3 regions of the Klebsiella quasivariicola genome follow, and region 1 is predicted to be linked to each of the others. Evidence: predicted binding sites of a transcription regulator. Region 1 holds the regulator's gene; each other region holds the start of a gene.
The links. The regulator ArgR, encoded in region 1, controls arginine synthesis, uptake and breakdown. The targets are predictions, from matches to a motif close to ANTGAATAAAAATACANT.

Region 1 (3,283 bases):
GACGGAAGCGCTCCTGGTGCATGGCAGCGCATTTCGCAACTGGCCTGGCGCTACGATTGGCAGTGACAGGCAAAAAGCGCTCGACGCCAGCCCGATGGGACATATTGCCCGTAACGAACCACCGATGTTGATTATGCATGGCAGCGCTGACTCTCTGGTGTCACCCGTACAAAGCGCCCAGCTTTATAAGGCGTTAATAGCGAAAGATAATAAGGCAGAGTATGTGCTGATCGACGGTGCTGAACATGGTGATGATAGCTGGTATCAGAAGCCGGTTATCGACCGGGTCGTTAGCTGGTTTAAAGCGACGCTCGGCGCACCGGTACAGACAGCCGACGGGACGAAAGATAAAGATGCCAATCTGTAAATCGCGGCTCCGTTGTGGAAGCGGAACGCATTGTCTGATCAGGTTTTGCGATAAACCAAAAAAAAGCCCCCGGCAGGCGGGGGCAAGTCGTCGAAATAAGACGACGAGGGTTTATTTGTACAGCTCAGCGGTGGCGTGCCAGCTATCGCCGGTACGTGCTTCAATAATACGGTAGCTGCTGGCGCCTTCTTTCTCTGCTTTAGCCGCCAGTTCCTGGCGCATGTCCATTGGCGCACTACCGACCTGGGATACGGAGATGGTGCCCATGGACTGCAGGTTTTGGGCTTGCTCTGCGTTCACTTGCTGAACGGCAGCGCTGGCGCCGAAAGAGATAAGAGAAGCCAGGCCAAGGGATGCGATGATCATTGCGCGTTTCATATTCTTTACTCCAGTCTTTGTTTTGCCGCGGCGGGGCGATGTATGAGGCCCGCCGCGGTAGAGAATTGTTGTCAGGTTAATCGTTGACGTCTAAAACTTATTTATACAGCTCAGCAGTGGCATGCCAGTGGTCGCCAGTGCGTGCTTCAATAATGCGGTAAGAAGAAGCCCCTTCTTCCTGCGCTTTTTTGTTCAGCATTTCATGCATATCCATCGGGGATGATGCTACCGCGCCGACGGAAACCGTGCCGATAGCCTCGCGGCCCTGGGCCTGCTCGCTGTTGATAATATCAGCGGCGAAAGCGCCAAATGACACGACAGAAAGGATGCTGAGAGCAGCTACAGTGGTTTTGATTTTCATGATGTTCACCTCGTCGAATCTTTTTGTTGGGGGTCTTTGTTTCGTGACCCTCATCACAAAAACAAGTATACACTAATCACCAAAAATATTAATACCATGCTAATTGTTTTGCGCGTTAATAGTTACAATGGATTGCGCTTTTTATAACGGATAAGAATTAAAAATGACACTTTAGCGACAGCGATAAGATTTATTTCTAATAAAATCATAAAGGTATACGAATTTGATCTTTTGTGCGTTTTACGATTTTCACGTTAGTAAAAGAACGTATAGAGGCCGTAAATGACACTAAGTGTTAAATAGTTGTTGTGGTACAGGAGGGGAAGAGAGGCAGAAAAAGGGGAGTCGCCCTCTGACGGTAGCCAGAGGGGAATACTCAGAGTTCCTGTTCGAACAGGACCAGGATAGCGTCGTGCAGATCCTTCACCGTAAAACCGCGAGCCGGGGTGGTAAAGATAGTGTCATCGCCGGCGATGCTGCCGAGAATACCTTCCGCCTTGCCCAGCGAATCAAGAAGGCGGGCGATCAGCTGCGCGGCGCCAGGACTGGTGTGAATCACCACTACGGCATCGTTATAGTCGATATCCAGCACCAGATTTTTCAGCGGGCTGGAAGTCGTCGGAACACCAAGCTCGGCAGGCAGGCAATACACCATTTCCATTTTGGCATTACGGGTACGCACCGCGCCAAATTTGGTGAGCATGCGGGAGACCTTCGATTGGTTGATATTCTCGAAGCCTTCCTCCTGCAGCGCCTGGACGATCTCTCCTTGCGAGCTGAATTTTTCTTCTTTAAGCAGCGCTTTAAACGCTTTAACCAGTTCTTCTTGTTTTGCCGAACTTCGCATAAGTCACCCAGATTATGGTGGTAAAAACAACATCATTATGCATAACCATGAATTTTTATGCAAATAATCCGCAGAGGGATAGGTCAATAATGTTATGAAGGGGGCATATTTTAGCAAAAAAACCGTATAAGGAACATGTTCTCATCACAACGCTTAAAGCTATGTAAAAGTAAATGAAATGTTATTTAGTTGGTGTTGTTTTGCGCAACTGGCTGGGTGTATTGTAACCAATAGTCGATCCGGTACTTCGCTTTGCTGGATGGTCAGTCAGAAAGCAGAAAATGCGCAGTTGTTCTATTGCTACGCACAATAATGCATTCTTCAGCCATAATCATTGTAATTGTTCATCTTGTGAATTAAGGTCCAGGCGACGGAATAACGAAAGACTAAATTAACCATAATAAGGAGTTTAGGATGAAAGTTGCAGTCCTTGGCGCCGCCGGTGGTATCGGTCAGGCGCTTGCCCTACTACTTAAGACCCAACTGCCTTCAGGTTCAGAGCTCTCGTTGTACGACATCGCTCCGGTTACACCGGGCGTGGCGGTAGATCTAAGTCATATCCCCACAGATGTAAAAATTAAAGGATTTTCCGGTGAAGATGCTACCCCGGCGCTGGAAGGCGCTGATGTGGTGCTGATCTCCGCGGGCGTAGCACGTAAGCCCGGCATGGATCGTTCCGACCTGTTTAATGTGAATGCGGGTATCGTTAAGAACCTGGTGCAGCAGATTGCCAAAACCTGCCCGCAGGCCTGCATCGGCATTATCACTAACCCGGTGAATACCACCGTGGCCATCGCCGCCGAAGTGCTGAAAAAAGCCGGCGTGTACGATAAAAATAAACTGTTTGGCGTCACCACGCTGGACATTATCCGCTCCAATACCTTTGTTGCTGAACTGAAAGGTAAATCGGCAACCGAGGTGGAAGTCCCGGTCATTGGCGGTCACTCCGGGGTGACTATTCTGCCATTACTCTCGCAGATCCCGGGCGTCAGCTTTAGCGATCAGGAAGTGGCCGATCTCACTAAACGTATTCAGAACGCCGGTACCGAAGTCGTGGAAGCGAAAGCGGGTGGCGGATCGGCAACGTTGTCGATGGGCCAGGCGGCTGCCCGTTTTGGTCTCTCTCTGGTACGTGCGATGCAGGGGGAAAAGGGCGTGGTGGAGTGTGCCTACGTGGAAGGCGACGGCCAATACGCGCGTTTCTTCTCCCAGCCGCTGCTGCTGGGGAAAAATGGTGTGGAAGAACGTCAGTCTATCGGCAAACTTAGCGCCTTTGAACAGCAGGCGCTGGAAGGGATGCTGGACACTCTGAAGAAAGATATTGCCCTCG
Region 2 (3,283 bases), 640 kb from region 1:
GCCGGTGGCATTGTGCCTCCCCGGCCTACAGTCTGTAAGCCCGGCAGACGACGCGCCGCCGGGCATGAAATCTTAAGCCAGAATACGTGTGCCGATCGGCGTGCCGTTAAATAATGCGGGCAGCTGCTCGGCGTGACGCCAGGAGGCGATATCCACCGGACGGCCCAGAGCGCGCGCGGCGTCGAGGGCCGCATTCACTTTCACAATCATGCCGTCAGTGATAATACCCTGCTCGATCAACTGTTCTGCTTTCTCGGCGGTCATCTCGGCAATGCGCTGCCCTTTACCATCGAGGATACCGCTGACGTCAGACAGCAGGATCAGATCCGCCCCCAGAGTGGCCGCCAGCGCCGTCGCCGCCTGGTCAGCATTGACGTTCATCAGTTGGCCTTCATCGGTCACCCCGATAGAGCTCACCACCGGCAGGTAACCGCCCGCCAGCAGAGTGTTGATCAGCGCCGGGGAACCCGGCTGCGCCAGCCCGACATGGCCAAGCTCGGCATCCAGCTGTGTGACCTTCACGCTATCGCCATCGCCGAGGAACAGGCCGACAGAGGCCAGACCATGCTTTTTCGCCCACGCCAGCAGCGTCTTGTTGGCGGTTCCCGCCAGCGCGCCGGTAATGATGTCAATCTGATCGGCAGGCGTCACACGCAGACCATTTTTCTTTTGCACCGGCAGGTTAAGCTGCTTCATCAGCTCATCCACCACGCAGCCACCGCCATGGACGATGATCAGCGGGCGCTGGTGCGCTTCACGGTAGTTAACCAGCGCGGTAAACAGGCGCTCCAGCGCTTCTTCGCTATCGAGTAATACGCCGCCGAGTTTGATAATTAATGGGTTCATCATCACACCTTAAATAAGAGACTGCGTCTCAGCGAAGCCGAAACGAATATTCGCGCACTGCACCGCCTGCGCTGCGGCGCCTTTCAGCAGGTTATCTTCTGCCGCGACGACGATGAGATGATCGTCCTGAACGGCAAAACCGATGTCACAGAATGGCAGACCCTCGACGCTTTTCAAGGCGGGCACGCCTTTATCATATAAACGTACCAGCGGTTTATCGGCGTAAGCCTGCTGGTAAACCGCCGCGATCTGCGCGTGGCCGACGCCCGGCTTCAGGCGGCAGGTGATAGTTTCCAGGATACCGCGCTTAAAATTGCCCAGGTGCGGAGTAAAAATCACCTTCGCCCCGAGGTGGCTGGCAATCTCCGGCTGATGACGATGGTTAAAGATGCCGTACGGCTGCAGGCTAACTTCACAGAAGCTATTGCCGATCGCGGCTTTACGACCCGCGCCGCTCACCCCGCTGGTGGCGTTGATCACCGGCCACTGATTGAGATCCAGCAGATTGGCATCAATCAGCGGCTTCAGCGACAGCTGCGCCGCCGTCGGGTAGCAGCCAGGCACCGCGATTAACTGCGCTTCTTTAAGCGCATCCGCGCTCCACTCCGCCAGACCATACACCGCCTGTTTGAGCAGGTCGGGATGCTGATGAGTGAAACCGTAGTATTTTTCGTAGAACGCCCCATCGTTAACGCGGAAGGCGCCTGAGAGATCGAACACCACGCAGCCGGCGGCAAGGAACTGCGGCACCAGGTCGTGACTCACTTCGTGCGCGGTAGCGAGAAACACCACATCCACGCCAGCGCTGAATTCGCTGATATCGGACATCGGCTGCAGCGGCATATCGACAATGCCCTTGAGCTGCGGATGCAGGTCGGAAATTAATTTTCCCGCATCATTGCTTTGCGCGGAGACCGTCAAAGCGGTTATGTTCATATGCGGATGACGATTGATATAGGTCACCAGCTCTGCGCCGGCATAACCACTGGCACCCACAATCAGCGTATTTAACATTGGAAGCGCATCTCCTTACATTCGATGGGTTTTCTTACGCTCAACGATATTGTATTTTTATTCACAATAAATGCATGAATATTGATACTATCACGACCCAAGGTGTGTCAACAATGAAAAACAATTTACCGCCCTTTATCGAGATTTACCGCGCGTTGATCGCCACACCATCCATCAGCGCGACCGAAGAGGCTCTCGATCAAAGCAATGAGTCTTTAATCAATTTGCTGGCAGGCTGGTTCCGCGATCTCGGCTTCAATGTTGAAGTACAGCCGGTGCCGGATACGCGCCATAAATTTAACCTGCTGGCCAGCACCGGACACGGCGCCGGCGGCCTGCTGCTCGCCGGGCATACCGATACCGTGCCATTCGATGATGGCCGCTGGACGCGGGATCCGTTCACCCTCACCGAACACGATAACAAGCTCTACGGCCTCGGCACGGCCGACATGAAAGGCTTCTTCGCTTTTATTCTCGACGCCCTGCGCGATGTCGACGTCACCACGCTGAAAAAACCGCTGTATATTCTGGCCACCGCCGACGAAGAGACCAGCATGGCCGGCGCGCGCTATTTTGCCGAAACCACCCAACTGCGCCCGGACTGCGCCATCATCGGCGAGCCCACTTCCCTGCAGCCGATCCGCGCCCATAAAGGCCATATGTCCAACGCGATCCGTATTCAGGGCCAGTCCGGCCACTCCAGCGATCCGGCGCGCGGGGTCAACGCGATTGAGCTGATGCACGACGCCATCGGCCGCATTATGCAGCTGCGCGATCTGCTAAAAGAGCGCTACCACTTCGAGGCGTTCACGGTCCCTTACCCGACCCTTAACCTGGGCGCTATCCATGGCGGCGATGCCTCAAACCGTATCTGTGCCTGCTGCGAACTGCATATGGATATCCGCCCGCTGCCGGGGATGACTCTTAACGATCTTAATGGTCTGTTAGCCGAGGCGCTGGCCCCCGTCAGTGAACGCTGGCCGGGCCGGCTGACGGTTTCGGAGCTACATCCGCCGATCCCTGGCTACGAATGCCCGCCGGACCATAAGCTGGTGCAGGTGGTTGAGAAACTGCTCGGCGCGCAGACCGACGTGGTGAACTACTGCACCGAAGCGCCGTTTATCCAGACGCTTTGTCCGACGCTGGTGCTCGGCCCGGGCTCCATCAATCAGGCCCATCAGCCTGACGAGTATCTGGAGACGCGCTTTATCAAGCCGACCCGGGAGCTGATTAGCCAGGTGGTCCACCACTTCTGCTGGCACTAAAATCGCCCTCTTTTTCCGCCCCGCTCTCCCGGGGCGGAACGGTGACGATCGTCACATTTCCATAAGCGATGCTTATCCAGCGACCCCTGAATTAAATTTCGCAAATTACGGCGATTTACTCGTTTGCTGAAGCGATTTCGCAGTAATTGACGTGGGGG
Region 3 (3,283 bases), 480 kb from region 1:
TGGAACCAGTGAATGCTGCGGGTGGTTAGTACGAACAGCTTGCTCAGCCCCATCTGCCTGGCCTGGGCGGCAATACGCTCCAGCAGCACCTCACCCCGTGACGAACTCCGGTAATCCGGATGCACCGCCACGCAGGCCATCTCGCCGATCTTCTCTTCCGGGAAAGGATAGAGGGCGGCGCAGGCAATAGTGGTGTTATCGCGCTGAATAATGGTGAATTTGTCGATTTCCATTTCCAGCTGCTCGCGAGAGCGGCGCACCAGGATGCCCTGCTGCTCAAGCGGGCTTATCAGCTCAAGAATACCGCCGATATCATTGATGGTTGCCCGACGGATTTGCTCCGCGCTCTCCATGACGATCTGAGTGCCGATGCCGTCGCGTGAAAACAGTTCCTGCAGCAGTGCGCCATTTTCCTGATAGCTGATCAGGTGGCAGCGCCGCACGCCGCTGCGGCAGGCCTTCACCGCCCCGCGCAGGAAGCGCACGGTACCGGAGTTATAATCTTCATCTGCCTCCAGCTCTTCGACGCGGGCCTGCGCCTCATTAGGGAACAGTTCGGAGACAATTTCTCCCGCCTGGTTGTACACTCCCTGCGACGAACAGAAACCGATCATTTTCTCCGCCTTCAGTTTGATAGCCAGCTGGGTGGCGATCTCTTCCGAAGTCAGGTTAAAGCTCTCGCCGGTGACCGACACCGCGACCGGCCCCATCAGCACAATGGCGCCGCTGTCGAGCTGACGATGAATCGCCTCTTCATCAATGCGGCGAATACGCCCACTGTGGCAATAATCGACGCCGTCATCGACGCCCAGCGGCTGGGCAATGATAAAGTTGCCGCTGACGACGTTGATATGGGCTCCCTGCAGCGGGGTGTTGTTGAGGCTCATCGACAGACGGGCGGTGATCTCCAGCTGCAGCATGCCCGCCGCCTGCTTCACCAGCTCCAGCGTTTTGGCGTCAGTCACTCGCGTCTGCTTGTGATAGATCGGCTCGTGATGGTGCTCGGCGAGGTTCGCGTCAATCTGCGGTCGAGCGCCATAGACCACCACCAGGCGAATGCCCAGGCTATGCAATAACCCTATATCATTGACAATATTAGAAAAATTCTCATGCTCAATGGCTTCGCCGCCCAGCATGATGACAAACGTTTTTCCCCGATGGGCATTAATATAGGGAACAGAATGGCGGAATCCTTCTACCAGTTCAGTGCGACGTTCCTTCACCATGACAAACCCTCAATGCATGATTATTCGTAATTATTGTATTTTTATTCTGTTTTGCCGTTAAACGCAAGTGCCAATTTTAGGCTAAGTCGCGAAAAACATGTGACCCGGCGCAGGGTGTCAATGAATGTTTACCCTTTTATAGATGACAGGTTATATGCCTTTCGTTAAAGTTTCTGGTCAATCTGTTTGTTTTGGGTACAAATGCGTTTTTATTGCTTGGGAGTGGCATGTCGGGAAACAACTCAGGATTAAGCCGTCGCCGTCTGTTGCAGGGCGCGGGCGCCATGTGGTTAATGAGCGTGAGCCCTGTGGGGCTGGCTGCCGATGCGCGAGTGGTCGCCGTTCGCGTCTGGCCAGCATCGACCTACACGCGCGTCACGGTAGAATCGAATCATGTGCTGAAATACCGGCAGTTTGCCCTCAGTAATCCGGAACGAGTGGTAGTGGATCTGGAAGGGGTTAACCTGAACTCTGTGCTGAAAGGCATGGGCGGCCAGATCCGCGATGACGATCCCTTTATTAAGTCCGCCCGCGTGGGCCAGTTTGATCCACAAACCGTGCGCATGGTCTTTGAGCTCAAGCAGAACGTCAAGCCGCAGCTGTTTGCCCTCGCGCCGGTGGCCGGCTTTAAAGAGCGTCTGGTGATGGACCTCTACCCCGCCAACGCCACCGATGTTCAGGATCCGCTGCTGGCGCTGCTCGAGGATTACAACAAAGGCGACCTGGAGCGTCAGGTGCCGCCGGCGCAAAGCGGACCACAGCCGGGCAAAGCCGGGCGTGACCGGCCGATTGTCATTATGCTCGATCCCGGACACGGCGGCGAAGACTCCGGCGCCGTGGGGAAGTATCGCACCCGCGAAAAAGACGTGGTGCTGCAGATTGCCCGCCGCCTGCGGGCGTTAATCGACAAAGAAGGCAATATGAAGGCCTATATGACCCGCAACGAAGATGTGTTCATCCCGTTGAAAGTGCGTGTCGCGAAGGCGCAGAAGCAGCGCGCCGACCTGTTCGTGTCGATTCACGCCGATGCCTTTACCAGCCGCCAGCCCAGCGGCTCTTCGGTGTTTGCCCTCTCCACCAAGGGGGCCACCAGTACCGCGGCAAAATATCTCGCCCAGACGCAGAACGCCTCGGATCTGATCGGTGGGGTCAGCAAGAGCGGTGACCGCTATGTCGACCACACCATGTTCGATATGGTGCAGTCCCTCACCATCGCTGACAGCCTCAAATTTGGCAAGGCGGTGCTGGAGAAAATGGGCAATATCAATAACCTGCACAAGAACCGGGTAGAACAGGCGGGCTTTGCGGTGCTGAAGGCGCCAGACATCCCCTCCATTCTGGTGGAGACGGCGTTTATCAGTAACGTGGAAGAAGAGCGGAAACTGAAAACGGCTAAATTCCAGCAGGAGGTGGCCGAGTCGATCCTCGCCGGGATTAAAGCCTACTTTGCCGACGGCGCGACGCTGGCCCGCCGCGGATAACCACACAGGAAAGGGACATGGCCTTACTGAAAAGCGCCCATGGCGGTAACATCCGCGAGGCCGCCGCCCTGCTGGGCATTGCGCCCGGCGAGCTGCTGGATTTTAGCGCCAACATCAATCCGCTGGGGATGCCCGCCTCGCTCAGGCAGGCGATCATCGACAACCCAGGCTGCGCCGAACGCTACCCTGACGTCGAGTATCAACAGCTGCATCAGGCGCTGGCTGCCCACCATCAGCTGCCGGCGGCGCAGATCCTCGCCGGCAACGGCGAAACTGAATCAATCTTCACCCTCGTCCACGGCCTTAAGCCGCGACGGGCGATGATCGTCATTCCTGGTTTCGCGGAGTACCGGCGGGCGCTGCAGACGGTGGACTGCGAAGTAGTGGAGTATGCCCTGCGGGAGTGCGATGGCTGGCAGCTGACTGACGCCATCCTCGATGCCCTGACTCCGGCGCTGGACTGTCTGTTTCTTTGCACCCCGAACAACCCCACCGGCCTGCTGCCGGAGCGGGGCCTGCTGGAAGCCATTGCGCAGCGCTGCCGGGCCCTGAATATCAGCCTGATCCTTGATGAGG

Region 2: argC (N-acetyl-gamma-glutamyl-phosphate reductase) is a predicted target of ArgR. The motif match lies at 1,909-1,926, and genes of this name have one in related genera.
Region 3: argA (amino-acid N-acetyltransferase) is a predicted target of ArgR. The motif match lies at 1,259-1,276, and genes of this name have one in related genera.

Annotation. Positions count from the first base shown of each region.
Region 1 is NZ_CP022823.1:489,039-492,321, forward strand. It holds gene B8P98_RS02450 (alpha/beta hydrolase) at 1-367, shown strand, start outside; gene yhcN-B (DUF1471 family stress response protein YhcN-B) at 479-745, opposite strand; gene yhcN (peroxide/acid stress response protein YhcN) at 843-1,106, opposite strand; gene argR (transcriptional regulator ArgR) at 1,483-1,953, opposite strand; gene mdh (malate dehydrogenase) at 2,368-3,283, shown strand, end outside.
Region 2 is NZ_CP022823.1:5,392,207-5,395,489, forward strand. It holds gene argB (acetylglutamate kinase) at 73-849, opposite strand; gene argC (N-acetyl-gamma-glutamyl-phosphate reductase) at 856-1,860, opposite strand; gene argE (acetylornithine deacetylase) at 1,974-3,125, shown strand.
Region 3 is NZ_CP022823.1:973,897-977,179, forward strand. It holds gene argA (amino-acid N-acetyltransferase) at 1-1,226, opposite strand, end outside; gene amiC (N-acetylmuramoyl-L-alanine amidase AmiC) at 1,454-2,707, shown strand; gene cobD (threonine-phosphate decarboxylase CobD) at 2,725-3,283, shown strand, end outside.